Regions from separate parts of the Paenibacillus sp. LRG-1 genome, predicted to be linked through region 1. Evidence: riboswitches for the same ligand, from Rfam matches in the RefSeq annotation. Region 1 holds a riboswitch; the other holds the start of a gene.
The links. Region 1 has a riboswitch for FMN ahead of ACUUJN_RS06550 (DMT family transporter). Riboswitches for the same ligand answer to the same signal wherever they lie in the genome.
Positions count from the first base shown of each region.

Region 2: linked by a shared signal. The riboswitch ahead of ribE (riboflavin synthase) and the one ahead of ACUUJN_RS06550 (DMT family transporter) in region 1 are both predicted to bind FMN.

Region 1 covers NZ_CM170126.1:1,505,035-1,512,800, forward strand. The annotation lists gene ACUUJN_RS06545 (methyl-accepting chemotaxis protein) at 1-1,244, opposite strand, end outside; gene ACUUJN_RS06550 (DMT family transporter) at 1,485-2,432, opposite strand; FMN riboswitch at 2,605-2,749, opposite strand; gene ACUUJN_RS06555 (ABC transporter permease) at 2,871-3,566, opposite strand; gene ACUUJN_RS06560 (ABC transporter ATP-binding protein) at 3,559-4,482, opposite strand; gene ACUUJN_RS06565 (sensor histidine kinase) at 4,591-5,535, opposite strand; gene ACUUJN_RS06570 (response regulator transcription factor) at 5,537-6,244, opposite strand; gene ACUUJN_RS06575 (DUF6933 domain-containing protein) at 6,513-7,016, shown strand; gene ACUUJN_RS06580 (hypothetical protein) at 7,117-7,425, shown strand; gene ACUUJN_RS06585 (formate--tetrahydrofolate ligase) at 7,638-7,766, shown strand, end outside.
Region 2 covers NZ_CM170126.1:3,619,903-3,627,668, reverse strand. The annotation lists gene ACUUJN_RS16115 (thiamine pyrophosphate-dependent enzyme) at 1-1,770, shown strand, start outside; gene ACUUJN_RS16110 (IDEAL domain-containing protein) at 1,990-2,457, shown strand; FMN riboswitch at 2,526-2,699, shown strand; gene ribE (riboflavin synthase) at 3,031-3,696, shown strand; gene ribB (3,4-dihydroxy-2-butanone-4-phosphate synthase) at 3,757-4,440, shown strand; gene ribH (6,7-dimethyl-8-ribityllumazine synthase) at 4,520-4,984, shown strand; gene ACUUJN_RS16090 (segregation and condensation protein A) at 5,157-5,951, shown strand; gene scpB (SMC-Scp complex subunit ScpB) at 5,920-6,531, shown strand; gene ACUUJN_RS16080 (DUF2953 domain-containing protein) at 6,698-7,411, shown strand; gene ytfJ (GerW family sporulation protein) at 7,541-7,766, shown strand, end outside.

The DNA of each region.
Region 1 (7,766 bases):
GCGCTGGTGGCTGCATTTTCCGCGGATTCCATAACCGTTTCCGCTACGTGTTGTACGGACTCCGTCGTTTGCTCTGTGCTTTCCTTGATCATCAGAGAAGAGGAAGCAAGTCGGGAGGACGTTTGATTGACCTCGGAAACCATCGTATGCAAGGAATGCGTCATCTGGTCAAAATTCTGTGCCAGTTCGCCGAACTCATCCTTGCTGGATAGATTAACACGTTCGGTCAGATTTCCGTCACGGACGATGCGTGTTCCTGCTTGCAGCTTGCGCAGCGGAATTAAGAACGAGCGGACCATAAGCACAATGATGATTGCAGCGGCAAGTATGGAAATGACAATCACAATCAGGCTTTGCTTCAGAATCGGTTGGGCTGCATCACTGTAATCCTCCAGATCCGACAGTGCGACAATGCTCCAACCGGTGAGAGGGTCCTTAAGTGTAAAGGCCAGCATATCTCGATTCATAAATTGAATTTGCGACATGGAAGGAGTATCATTTTCGACGGTTGTCGCCACTTCGGGAAGTCCCTCTATGGCGTCAGCAGGTTTTTTGCCTGCCTTGTTAAAGGCTGTTCCAGTCCCAGATACAACTTTATGTTCAGAATCAACAATAATGAGTCCTCCGCGTTCACCAATCTTGACAGACTGCAGACTTTCACCCATTTTGTCCAGATTCAAAGCCAATGAAACAGCTCCTTCACCGTCCTCCAGCGTTCCCGATATATTAACGACTAAATTCCCTGTCGTGACGCTGGCAACTGGAACACCGACGAATACCTTGCCCTTTTCCAGCATTGCATTTTTGTACCATTTTCTCTCCCGGGGGTCATAATCGTCCTCCTGTTTTTTCGGCGAACGTATGTATTGCCCTTTCGCATTGCCGAGAAGCGCGGCATCTAGCTCGGGATGAGCCTTGACGATGACATCCAACTTTTTCTGAAGGGCCTCTTGGTTGGTACCAATGGAATCAGATTTGATTTCAGTGGTAAGCACGTCCAGATCTTTCATAATGGGCGCTACATACTGATTGACATTGCTTCGGATCAGATACAGATTCGTATATACGGAACCGCCCATTTGCTGACTGAGTTGTGTCGTAGCCCCCTGATAGGAAAAGTACCCGATAAGTACGCTCGGAATCAATAACACAGCCAAAAAAGATATTATTAATCTTGTCCTCATTAAATAAAACTGCTTGAGAAACCTGTTCCACCACGGAACTGTTTGTTTTGTTTTAGTCATAGTTATTGCTCCTCTGTGTCTGATGATCACTACATTGTTTTATTCGACAGAAACCGACGAATTTTATAGATGTAATCTTTGAGAAACGAGGAATAATTGCATGTTTTAGACACTTTTTTCGGAAAATAGGTCTAAAGAACTATGATTTATATGAATACGAATACATAAAAAGCCAAATCAGAGATGCAAAAGCATCTTCACGATTTGGCTTGGGTGAGTCATGAAAGGGACATTGAACTGTTAATTTTTTTGCTGACGTGAAATCATAAAGAGCGTAATCCAGATGAGCATAAAACCAGTCAATTGCGCTACAGTGACAATTTGCTGAAATGCGATCCAGTTAATCACGACACCAACCATGGGGAAGCTTAATTCTGCCATCGTAGCATAAGACGCTTTGGTCGTACTTAAGCCTTTGTAATACAACAATAAGCTAAGAAGACCCGGAAGCAATGCCTGCAATAGCAGATTGATAATCACAGCTGCGCCCGCCCATGTACCGGCAGGCATATTCCATGGCGCATGCTCTACGGAGGTGAGGACAATCAGCAGAGGGAGCGCGACCATGAAGCGGAGGGAGGTTACCGTTTCATATTTCATTGAACGAAGCAAGTAACTTCCCATGACTGTCGAACCGCCCCACAGAACTGCTGCACCGAGTGCAAGTAGACTACCGACCTGGACAAAATCACGAACATGTCCGAAGGGGAGCGACCAACCGAAGGTCAGAAGATACGTCCCGAACAGAGCGACGACAATTAATAATCCAAAATGACGCGGCAACATTTCCTTCAAAATAATACGAGCTAGAATAATAGCGACCAAGGGTTGAAGCTTCTGGAGTAAGAGTACAGCATTCAAATCACCATTGCTGAGTGCCATGGTGAAAATTACGCTGGCCAGAGCCGAGCCACCCCACGAGACGAACAAAATAGCGAAAACTTGACGAAGCCGTACCGCTTTGAGCTCCTCACGATGCTTCCACAACATCGGTGTCAGAGCGAGGAAAAGCAGCACATGCTCCATTAGTACAATTTGTGTTGAAGTAAATGACTTTAACAAAATAATACGAAACAGCGGGTCTGCGCCCCACAAGGCTGCTCCAATTGCGACCAGCCAAAAACCATTTTTCATGTGGGAGCTACGATCAAAACCTTTGGATGTTAGTACAGTAGAAGATTGACTCATACTCAATTAGCTCCTTGCGAATACAGGACCGGTGGCACAAAAACCCCCGTCCATGGCGAAAGGCCATGCAAGACGGGGGTTGATCAAATAAACTTGCCGCTTTATGCAAGTTAAATGAAGTTACTGCAAAACCAATAACGCAGTATTCATCCACTTCGCGGCATGTTGATATTTCGATCTTCTTCCATCCGGACTTTACCGTCGGCTTTGGCATCTCACCAAATCAGTCCGTATCCTGTTGCCAGATACAGAGTCGCGGGCTTAGCTCCATGAGCCATACCGCCGGTTGGGAATCTCACCCTACCCCGAAGATCCTTATTCCGTTTTTAATTTCTCCTATAGGATATACCTGTTTTAGAATGAAGTCCAGTGAAAAATGTGTGTATATCGAACAATGATTTTCATCTGTTTTTTGAAAGCGCTCTACGAAATTACATATTACGAGGTAATATCCTTATACTCAATACGTCGAATCGCCGCATAAGCCACAAGCATTCCCAGTATAGAGAAGCCGATTTGCACGGGGGCTATGGAGCTAAGTGTAGCGCCGTTATTATTGGAGAAAAGCAATGCTACAATCAGGATTGAGGTCACAATGGTGGTGGGTACAGAGTATCTTCGCATCCCCATATACAGCGGAACCAGTCCCATAAAGCTGGCAGCAACGGCATTGATTAACGTCCGTGCTGATTGTTGCCCCAGTATGGAAAGAGTAAGGTTATCCGGTACAATCAAAACAAACTGGTTGAGCAGATGAATAGCAGCCGTAATGATTATTTCCGAAATAATAATGGACAAGAACGTGAACAGTAATACGACCAAGAGTTTGGCGATCATCAGCTTTTGACGATGAATCGGATACATGAACAAGATCGTAATCGATTTGGACTTAAATTCCCCGACGATAAAGCGGCATAGGAGAACGGAAGCAAACACAATAAATGTAGCTCTTACAAAATTGTCTATTAGATCCAATAGTTGAGTGTACTGTGTGAATTCAGGTATTCCTTCACTTTGACTTTCCAGCGCAATAACACAGAGCAGCCCAAGAATGCATGCATTGGCGATCAGGGCTGAACGGATATAACCCGTCAGATGGAATTTTTTCAGCTCCAACTGCATCAATTTAAGCATGGAGATCACCTCCGTTTAACAGGCGAAAAAAGTAGTCTTCCAGCGTGCTGCTTTTCTGATGAATGGAATCCACCTCTATATCATTTAAGATGAGCGTCTTCGTAATTTGTTTCTGCGGTACATTTGTATCGTAAATACGTATACTCTGTTCATTTATCACCTTTATATTATTCAGGCTCAAATGATGGGAGAGGACGTAGGCCGCCTTCTTACAATCGTTGGTCGTAAATTCGATGTATTCCGTATTGGTTTCCCGCACCTGCTCCATCGATACTTCCTCAATCAGTCGTCCGTGATTAATCACGCCTACCGTATCCGCAATCTGCTCTATTTCCGCTAAAATATGACTGGACACGAGCAGGGTCATCCCATATTCCTTGCATAGCATGTGGAATAGTTGGCGGATTTCCTTGATTCCCACTGGGTCCAGACCATTAATGGGTTCATCCAAAATGAGTAACTCTGGCTTAGTCGCAATAGCGCGCGCAATCCCGAGACGTTGTTTCATTCCTAGCGAAAAATCCTTTACCGGCTTGTCATCTACATTTCGCAAATTCACTAATTCCAGGGCATCCCGAACAGCCTGCTTATTATAGTAGCCCATATATTCACAATGAAGTTCGAGATTTTGCTGTGCCGTCAGCCTGTCATAAAAAATCGGGTATTCAATAATTGAACCCATCCGTCCGAGCAGATGATACGACTTCGGCGTTAATTTTTCACCGAATAATTCAATTTCACCCGATGTCGGCTTGAGCAGATTCGTAATCATTTTCATTATCGTCGTCTTGCCTGCCCCGTTAGGACCGAGAAAGCCATAGGTTTCTCCCTTGCGCACATTCATACTGACTCCCGCTACAAGTTCGTTGCCCTTCAGGGCCTTGGTCAACTGATGTGTACGTATTACGTAAGTCATGGGTGTTCTCCCTTCGTATACTGCTGATAATTCAAGGATAAAGGGCGAAATGTTCATTTTTCTTTCGTGATTCTTACAAATTTATTAAGTTGAGCATGTTTAGTTCGACTAATAGTTGATTTTCTTCAATGTAAAAGAGAAGACCGTCCGCTCATATGGTCTACTAGTTAATTGAATTTCTCCGTTCATCGCTTCAACCAGGCGTTTGGCAATCGTAAGGCCCAGTCCGCTGCCTTGTACCGCCTTATTGCGGGAGTCCTCCAGTGTGTACATGCGTTCAAAAACCTTGTCCTGCTCAGATTCCTGTATGCCTTTCCCACGATCCCATATCTCGATACACACCGTATCCTGCTGTTCCGATAGAGCCAGACCCAGCGTCCGTCCGTCTGCCCCGTAGCGAATGGCATTCGAGATCAGATTGTTCAGTACCCGCCCAATCGCTCCTTCGTTCCCCAAGGCATGAATGGGGTGCTCTGGGATCTCAATATGCACAGTAAACCCCTGTGCGGTCAGCAGGTCATAAAACTCCAAAATACTGCGTCTGCACAGTTCTCCCACTTCTAGTCGAGTCAACGGAATATCCGTATCATTAGCCTCCAGCTTCGCCAAGCTAAAAAAGCTGCCGATCAGCTCAATCGCCTCGCTTGTCTTTTGATGAATTTTGGATAGCAGCTTTATACGTTCTTCTGGCAAAATAGTCGGATCGCCATCCAGCATCTCGGCATATCCAAGCACAACCGTAAGCGGGGTCTTGAGATCGTGGGAAATGTTCGAAATCATTTTGCGCATAGCGATTTGGCTACGGTTGTAATCTGCAGACACTCTGAGATTCAAGTCCAGTAGTCGGTTAATTTCCGTCATGAGTCGTTGCAGTTCAACGTCACCTGTGACATATAGCAGCTTTTCCGCATGGTTCACCGTCACAATCCGCTCTAGTAGGGTTCGGATATCCTTTATTTTGCGCTTATAGGCCATACGCTCCCGCCAAAACCATACTATAACGACTGACATGATGAGACCGACAATCCATTCAGAAATGTTTTCGATGTTCATATCAGCCATTCTCCCATTTGTAGCCAATGCCCCATAGCGTTTTAATGTGGACAGGATGAGAGGGATCTTCTTCGATTTTCTCACGTAGGCGGCGAATATGGACGTTAATCACGTTCTCGTCGCCCATATAATCGTCTTTCCAAATAAATCCGTATAATTGTGCTTTTGTAAATACCCGATTCGGATTGGCTACAAACAGCTTCAAAATATCGGACTCTTTGGCTGTTAGCTGAATTTCATTTTCATTGCGTATGACTGTAAAATGATCAAAATCAATGCGCAGACTGCCGTAGGTCAAAACTTGTGCTTGCGGCTGTTCCTCCTGCTGTTGCTGACGGGCATATGTAGTAGATCTGCGGATCGCGGACTGAATACGAGCGGTCATTTCCAGCATTGAAAAAGGTTTGGCAACATAATCGTCTGCCCCAAAGCCCAGTCCAAGCGCTTTATCCACATCGCTGTCCTTGGCTGACATAATCAGAATAGGTACGGCGCTGTGGGTACGGATTCGGCGGATCACCTCCATACCGTCCACCTTCGGCATCATCAAATCCACCAGTACCAGATCATAGGTATGACGTTCAAAGGCAAGAAGCCCCTCTTCCCCGTCATAGGCAGTGGTTAGACTGTATCCTTCCTTAGTGAGTGCTTTGAGTAGCATTTCGGCAATAGATAGATCGTCTTCAATAAGTAAAATATGTTGTGACATAGGTGTGGAACACCCCTAATTTTTAGATTAAGCTCGCGTGACGAACTGTACCTGAATTATATAGAGCAGTGGAGGGGATTTCCATAAAAAATATCCAAAGGGAAAATTAATGTGTCTGGTAATATATCATTCCCCTATATTATACTGAAAGAGTTTATAATCGGATGTTTGGAATACGGTGTTATAATATCCGGGACATGCCTCATGTACGAGACTAGGTATGTCGAATCACGCTGCGGTACAGGACCGTCAATAAAGGAGAGCAACAATGTTTGTTATACGAGGAACACAAAAACTGCTGAAGGAATGGGAGACTGAACCACTTCAAGTTGATATTTATCCGCCTTTGAATAGTTGGCATGCCAGCTTGTTTTTACTTAATCGAAGAAAAAATATAGTGTTTATGCATGATATATCCCGCTTAAGCATCACGCTTTTTGGGATCAAAAAATCGCAGTACAACAACCTGCCAGTTCTTTTTGTGCAAGCTTTGAAGGAATTAATGATCAGTGAAGGCTTTGATGAGCAGATTGTAAAGGCATACACACAGGAAGGCGAGCAGATGCTGGCTACGACGACGAATAGTCATAGTGTAATGGGAACCTTGGATGAGATTATTTTTATCATGAAGGAACTGGATATGGAGCATGGGTGCGAGCTGGAAAAAAACCAGTGGAATAACCGGATTGTTTTCAAAACTGTTGAATACAAGTACCCTGTTGATGTTTTTAAAGAAATGCTAGAAAAGCATTATAAACTAGAGAGTATTTGAGAAATTTATGATTTTACCGAAATTAAGTTCCATTTATTCCCTCTGTCCTATATAATCTAATATAGTTCTAAAAGACTATATAAAGAGAGGTAAGGGGTAAATGAAAATTAAATTAAGAAATAAAACTGGAATGATCAAGGAACGCAAAGTAGGTTTTTCATGGACTACGCTCTTTTTCGGTTTTTTCCCTGCGTTGTTTAGAGGGGATTGGAAGTGGGCAGTTATTATTTTTCTGGTGTCGATCCTTACGAGTGGGGCGTCCAACTTTGTATTTTGCTTCATCTATAACCGCTTACATATTAATGATCTGCTGTCCCAAGGCTATGGTCCTGCTACTAAGAAATCCCAAGCTATCCTGATTTCTAAGGGATTTATTGCTGAAAATTACGCTGCTAACTTTGCAGGTTAATTTGAGAGCTGCTTGTTAAACGAGACGTATCAAAAGAGCATCCACCAAAGTCCATGCGGGCGGGGAATGCTCTTTTTTTATAACTCACATGATAGCAACGCTTGCGATGAAATGAATCATAGCGCAATAAGCGGCACACTTTGGTAAAATAAAACGATACAGGGTTTGGCACCATCAGTCAGACTTATAAAACGGGGGGTACATAACGAAAGATGAAGAGGATTATTGATATAGCCAAAGAAGCAGGAATTGAAGAAGAACATTTGGAGACGTATGGAAAATATAAAGCGAAGCTGAACCCGTCCCTGTGGGAGCAGTTAAAGGATCGCCCGAATGGAAAG
Region 2 (7,766 bases), 2.1 Mb from region 1:
CTGCCTGTAATGGTCGCATATGACGGTTTTTATACGTCCCATCAAAAACGTAAAGTGCAATATTTTGCCGATGCTGAGACCGTGCGCGGTTTTGTAGGTCCTAACCCGAACTTGAATTATCCGAATATTACGGATTTTGATCATCCTGTTACCGTGGGTGCGCATATGAACGGTGATGACCTGACGAATAATCATGTTCAGCTATCCGAAGCACTGAAGCTGTCAGAAGGAGTATATGAGCAGGTAGCAGCAGAATATGCCGCTTTATCCGGTCGGGAATACCCGATTTTGGATCTGTATCATATGGAGGATGCTGAGGTCGCGGTATTCCTGTTGAATTCGGCGGCTGAATCGGCCAAGGATGTGGCGGATCAACTCCGCGCGCGCGGGATTAAAGCTGGTGTGATACGTCCGAATATCATCCGACCGTTCCCAGCCGCACAACTGCGGGAAGCATTACGCGATGTCAAGGCGCTGCTGGTAGGTGAACGTGCAGATTCGTATGGGGCAGACGGTGGTAATTTAACGCATGAAATTAAAGCGGCCTTGCAGGAGGACCCGCTGAACCGGACACTCGTGTTGAGTCGTATATTTGGCTTGGGCGGCAAGGATTTTTATGCGGAAGATGCAGAGGCGTTCTTCCAGCTTGCGATTGAGGCGGCAGAGGCCGGACGAGCCGAGAAGTCCTTTGATTATTACGGAATTAATCCGGGTTCACCGGACAAGGTGATGCCGCAAGTTATGCAACCGCCACGTGGCAATGCATACCGTACGGGTCTGATTCAGGTTACGCCGGACGAGGCGACCGGGAAGCTCAAAGTCAAGGTACCACCCCTGCGATCGTTGACGACCAAACCACGCCGTCTTACACCAGGTCACGGGGCTTGCCCAGGATGTGGGGCATTGTCTGCGCTGGAACTGTTTTTCAAAGGTATTGAAGGGGATATTGTCGTGCTGTTCCAGACAGGCTGCGTATATGTGACGACGACAGGGTATCCATATACATCACACAAACAACCGATGATCCACAATCTTTTTCAAAACGGGGCTGCTACACTTTCGGGAGCGCTGGAAGCTTATATGGAAATGAAGCGCCGCAATGAAATTGAGATGTCGGACGATCCGACCTTTATCATGATCAGTGGTGACGGTGGGATGGATATTGGTATGGGTTCTGCGATTGGTGCGGCTCTGCGTAATCATAAGCTGATCATGTTGGAATATGATAACGAAGGGTACATGAATACAGGTTCACAGCAATCGTACTCCACTCCGCTCGGTCACATGACCAGTACGTCGGGTGTAGGGAAAATGCAAAAAGGAAAGCAAGGGCATCACAAGGATACCGTGCAAATCATGGCTGCTTGTAACATTCCGTATGCTTTTACAGCAGCTGAAAGTCATCCGCAGGATATGCTGCGTAAAGCAGCCAAAGCTCAATGGTATGCGAACAACGTGGGTACGGCCTATGGTAAGATCCTGTGCGCCTGCCCGCTGAATTGGAAATCCGAAGACAGACTGGGCACCAGCATTGTGGGCGCCGCAGTCGAGTCCTGTTTCTTTCCTTTGTACGAAATAGAGCAAGGCAGTACGACGATTACGTATAATCCGGAAGACAAGGGAAAACGGATTCCAGCTGCAGAATGGTTGAAATTAATGGGTAAAACGAAGCATCTTCTCAAGGAAGAGGCTACGCTGGCTACCTTTGAGCAGGAGATTGAGCGTCGCTGGACTACCCTGAAAAAGAAACATGAAATTTCAGAGCTATAATTCTGTTTTTTGCATAATCATCGATTAGCATTGTTAGCCGCTGTTACTGTAGTGGTTCGATCAAGATTCTTTGCGCTTATTGCGCAAAGAATCTTTTTTGTCGTTTATGGGTTCAAGCATAAAAAAACAGGTAATGATTTCCGATATAGGAGTGGAGGCCTATAAGAGGCACGTTAAAAAGTTTTCTTCTGAATTTTAAGATGCAATGAGGTGCAGGTAATGATTAAGCTGAATACAGTTGAAATAATCGAAATTATAAAGAAGCAGATCCCTAAGGTTATGAACATCAAGCCAGTAGAACTAAAGTTTACGGACGATTTTGGACGGGCCTCGCTGGCAGCGACAGAACACAAATTCACACTGACGAACCAGCATTATTCTGCCAAGGTGATGGATTGCGTGTTAGAAACACAAGTACGCCCCATTTTAATGTGTGAAATTATTTATTTTCTGAAATGCGAGTTTATTGACGGACATGTTGATGTGCGACTGGATTATGAGGCATGTTCTGAGGAAGGGCGGGGACCTGTTGCTTCAGCCGTAATTACCTTTGATCATGCAACAGAGTTGGGAGTCGAGGAGCTGGCCGATCTGATTGACTTGGCGCTTCATATGAATGATAAAACCTGGTTTGAAGAACTCTCCAGCCAATATGTCAAAACCAAAGCAGGCGCTTCTATTAGATAACTTGCTTTTTTTAGAAGTCGGTGCTAATATACGTAACAAGTTTAATGTTAATTCAATTAAATAAGAGCAAGATCCTTCGGGGCGGGGCGAAATTCCCCACCGGCGGTGATGACATGTTTGTGGATCGTTTTTGTGAGAAACAGCATGGCTTAGTCCGTGACCCGGATGCTGAATGATCGGCAGAAGGTGGACCTGGTGCAAATCCGGGACCGACAGTATAGTCTGGATGGGAGAAGGATACGAAGCGCATGTGCATGACGTGACATGTGCCGATTTTTAGCATACCCAATTGTGCGTACGGCTTATTTCGTTGTAGGACAGCATCGGGCGATAGCTTGCTTAAGCTTTCTTTTTGATGGGTGTTCTGAGCGTATTTGGTTGTATCCTCAGTCATGCTTTCTATTGGCAAACCTATGATTTCATGTCGTCTTAAGATGCATATGAACTGCGCTTGTATACTACAAATGTGACTCTCATCACCCCCATGACGGATTGAATCCGAACTGGGGGTTTTTTGCGCTTATAGCTGATGAATTAGGGATAAACTGAAATGTAGTGGAAAGGAGTGAAGGCATGTTTACCGGATTAGTTGAGGAAGTGGGTCGCATTCAAACTATTTCCAAAAGCGGTGAAGCGATGGTGCTGGGGATTTCGGGTTCCGTGGTGTTGGGCGATTTGAAGATAGGAGACAGTGTCTCGGTGAATGGCGTTTGCCTGACCGCGATACGGATTGGTTCGAAAGACTTTAAGGTTGATGTGATGCCGGAAACCTTTCGCAGCACTAATCTGAAAGAGTTGAGATCCGGCAGCCGAGTCAATCTGGAGCGAGCGATGACGGCGAGTGGAAGGTTCGGAGGACACATCGTGCAAGGACATGTGGACGGGACGGGAACGATTCGAGGGGTGACATCAGACCAGAATGCAGTTGTGTTCGAAGTTGAGCCTAAAAATCAAACATTATTTAAATATATTCTACTCAAAGGGTCAATCACAATTGATGGTATCAGCCTCACAGTCGCACAGCGTACGGGAGATACCTTTGCCGTATCTATTATTCCCCACACTTTATCCGAAACGGCCTTACAAGCCAAACGTGAGGGGGATACCGTCAATATCGAATGTGATATTTTGGGCAAATATGTAGAACAGCTTTTAAATTACAGAGGTGCAGCGGAGGCGGAGAGAGTAGAAGAAGCTCCTCTCAGTTTGGACTATTTGGCGAAACACGGCTTTGCCTGATATTGAATGGTAAGCCTGTTTAGGAGCATTCGTGGCACAAGACATAAGGAGGAAAGTGTTATGGATAGAGGTAGCCAAACAAGTGCAATGGCGAACGTCATAGAGCATGGCGAGTTGGAACATGACGAAGAGATTCGTTTGGATTCCATCGAAGAAGCGTTGGAGGATTTAAAAAACGGTAAAGTCGTTATTGTAGTGGATGATGAACAGCGCGAAAATGAAGGCGATTTTATCGCTTTGGCTGAAAAAGCGTCGCCTGAGGTCATTAATTTCATGATTACAGAAGGTCGCGGGTTGGTCTGTGTGCCAATCACACGACAAAGAGCTGAGGCTTTGGAATTGCATCCTATGGTAGAGCAAAATACAGATTTCCACGGTACTGCCTTTACGGTATCGGTAGATCATATGGAGACAACAACGGGTATTTCAGCGGCCGAGCGCTCCTTGACTGTACGCGCCTTGGCAGACGAAGCAGTCACAGGAAGTGATTTCCGCAAGCCTGGTCACATGTTCCCGCTGATTGCTCGCGATGGTGGTGTCTTGCAGCGTGCTGGTCACACTGAAGCGGCTGTTGATCTGGCCCGACTCAGTGGCTTCAAGCCTGCTGGGGTCATTTGCGAAATTATAAAGGAAGATGGCTCAATGGCCCGCCTGCCTGATCTGGCAGTGGTCGCCAAGCGACATCAATTGAAACTGATCAGTATTCAGCATTTGGTGGACTACCGTCGTCGTTTGTCATTGTAAAAATACATCTCGGTTCCAAGTAAATCTGAAGTATTATCCGAAGTCCCTAAATAATTAAACTATGAGAGGTTGATTAAACATGGCACGTTTTCTAGAAGGTAATCTCGTATCGAACGGTTTAAAATATGGTATTGTGGTGGGCAGATTTAATGAGTTTATTACGAGCAAGCTGTTAAGCGGCGCAATTGACGCCCTTCAACGACATGGTGCGCAGGAAGATGAAATTGATGTAGCCTGGGTTCCGGGTGCATTTGAAATTTCACTGATTGCACAAAAAATGGCTGCAAGCGGCAAATATGATGCCGTAATTACGCTGGGTACGGTCATCCGTGGTTCTACTTCACATTATGATATCGTCTGCAATGAAGTGGCCAAGGGTGTGGCAGCAAGCAGCCTGAAAACGGGAGTGCCTGTTATTTTTGGGGTAGTGACGACAGAAAACATTGAACAGGCTATTGAACGAGCAGGTACGAAGGCTGGTAATAAAGGTTGGGATTCTGCATTGGCTGCGATTGAAATGGCCAATCTCGGCAAGCAATTTTAATTATAGGAATAGCTGAATAGAACGGTATAAACTGCAAGGTGAAAAGGGATTGGATTGTTAAGCAAGGCGATGACGTATATACTACAGAAAGAGGGATTGATAACGTAGAGCATAAGTGCTATAGGGAAAGGTATTGTTGAATGATGATTGGAGTAAGGCAGGGGGAAGCACATTGACAGTCGTAAACTACAAGCTGGAAACATTCGAGGGTCCGCTGGATCTACTGTTGCATCTGATTGATAAAGCCGAGATCGACATTCAGGATATCCCGATTAGCGATATTACTGATCAGTATATGGCTTTTTTGCACAGTATGCAGGAGCTGGAACTGGACATTACGAGCGAGTTTCTAGTGATGGCGGCGACGCTCTTATCTATTAAGAGTAAATTGTTGCTTCCCAAGCCACCTGTGATGGAATATGACGATTTGGATTTTTATGAGGAAGAGGATTATGATCCACGTGAGGAACTGGTCCGCAAGCTGGTGGAGTATCGTAAATATAAAGGGATTGCTCGCCATCTAAGTGAACGTGAGTGGGAGCGGAGTCTAATTTATGGCAAGGAGCCAGAAGATCTAAGCGCATTCCTGCCCACTGAACCCGCAAATCCGGTGCATGGGCTGCATGCAAGCGATTTGGTCGCGGCCTTTCAGCGTGCTTTGCGCAAAGCAGAACGACGTACGACGGTAACCCGTGTTCATCGAGACGAAATTTCAGTTAAGGACCGTATCCGGCAAGTTATCGGGGCGTTAGAGATGCTGGGGAACGGAGGACGGCTACTGTTCTCCAAGCTGATGCATGAGGATATGTATCGGCATGAGGTGGTTGTGACCTTTTTGGCTATCCTTGAACTGATGAAAATGAAGCAAATTTTCTGTTATCAGGAGAAGCTTTTCGATGATATTGTAATGGAGTGGAGAGGGGATTTACGGGTTAATGGATTATCTGAAGCTGAAATCAATTATTGAGGGACTGCTGTTTCTCGCAGGAGAGGAAGGGTTGTCCACCAAGCAGATCGCCGACATTGTAGAGCAGCAGCAAGAGCTGGTTGAACAGTGCTTGGAAGATATGAAGCAGGACATGGAGCAGGGGGGAAGGGGCTTGCAACTTGTCCGTATTGCCGGTCATTATCAGCTTGCAACTTTATCCGAACATGCACCTTACTTTGAAAAGCTCGCATACTCTCCGGCACGTGCCTCACTGTCTCAAGCTGCTTTGGAGACGCTGGCCATTGTTGCCTACCGCCAGCCCATTACAAGAGTTGAAATCGAAGAGATTCGGGGTGTCAAATCCGAGCGGGCCATACATACACTGGTCAACAAGGAGCTCATTGAAGAGAAAGGTCGAGCTGAAGCCATCGGACGGCCAATATTGTACGGAACGACGAAATCATTTTTGGATTATTTCGGTCTGGGCTCTTTGGCAGATCTACCGCAACCGGAGTTGTTCGAGGATTCGGACAATTTGGAGGAAGAGACTCAATTATTGTTCGAGCGTCTGGAGAGCAGCCAGCCTGCGGCCAACGATCTAGATCTTGAATCCCAATAAAGTTGCTCCGGATCTTGCGGCTCACTTATGTAAAGCTCAAACAGACAGCCAGTCCTCACGTAGTTGGGGGCTGGCTGTTGGTATTTTAAGATGCATGATTTTCCGGCGAACGGTCATACTATTTTTGCCATGATATCTATAGCAAAAAGGTAGGGAGGACTCGCCAGTGTGGAAATGGATCAGTATCGCCATCATCGTCGTTATATTACTTGTGCTGGCTATTCTGCTCTCTCGTATTCGATTGAAGCTGGATATTGCCAAACATGACAATGATGATCGGGCGCATCTAGAGATCAGATTTCTATACGGGATGATTAAAATGAATTACGATATTCCGGCCATTCTCATAACAGGTTTAAAAAAAGGGCTTCTCTATCGGCTTGACCGCAATAAAAACATACATAAAACGGATGCTTCCGTGGATAGCGGAAATATTGATACAGAAAAAATAAAGCAATTTATACATGATATACGGGTTTTGCTCAAGGGAACGAAATCCTTACATCGATGGTTGCGACATACCTTGGCGCATGTGACGTTGTCCAAAATGGAATGGTCTACCAATATAAGTCTTGCTGATGCGGCTTATACAGCTACCTCAACCGGTATTTTATGGGGATTGAAAACGACCTTGATCGGTTTTGCTACCAGCTTTGTACGTGTGGACTGTATCCCGAAGCTGTTTGTCGTGCCCTATTGGGTGGATCGCTTACGTTTTACTACCACCTTGACCTGTGAAGCAAATATGTCGCTTGGTTATTTGATTTTCTCTATGCTTATGTTAGCTTACCGCATATGGCGCGTTCCGGGTGGACCGGAGGCGTGGAAACGGGTTTTTTCCAAAAAAACCGAGGATGTTCAAGCTAACAGTGAAAGATAAACTGTGGAGAGAGGTGAAACTCAATCCTTTCTGAACTATCGAATGACATACATATTTCCTTGAACCCCTGCGCACAATAGCGAAAGAAAAGGCAGTCTACGCTTGAGATAAGCAGAGGAGGAATAAATCATGTCAGATCACCCGATTCAAGGGCTCATGCAAACCGCAATGGAAAACATCAAAGCCATGGTAGATGTGAATACGATTGTAGGAGACGCAGTGGAAACACCCGATGGTTCCGTTATTTTGCCAATCAGTAAGGTAGGATTTGGTTTCGCTGCCGGAGGAAGTGATTTTAACGTAGACGAAGAGGCACTTCATACTTCCTCGGCGTCGGGTAATCATAGCGGGAAGG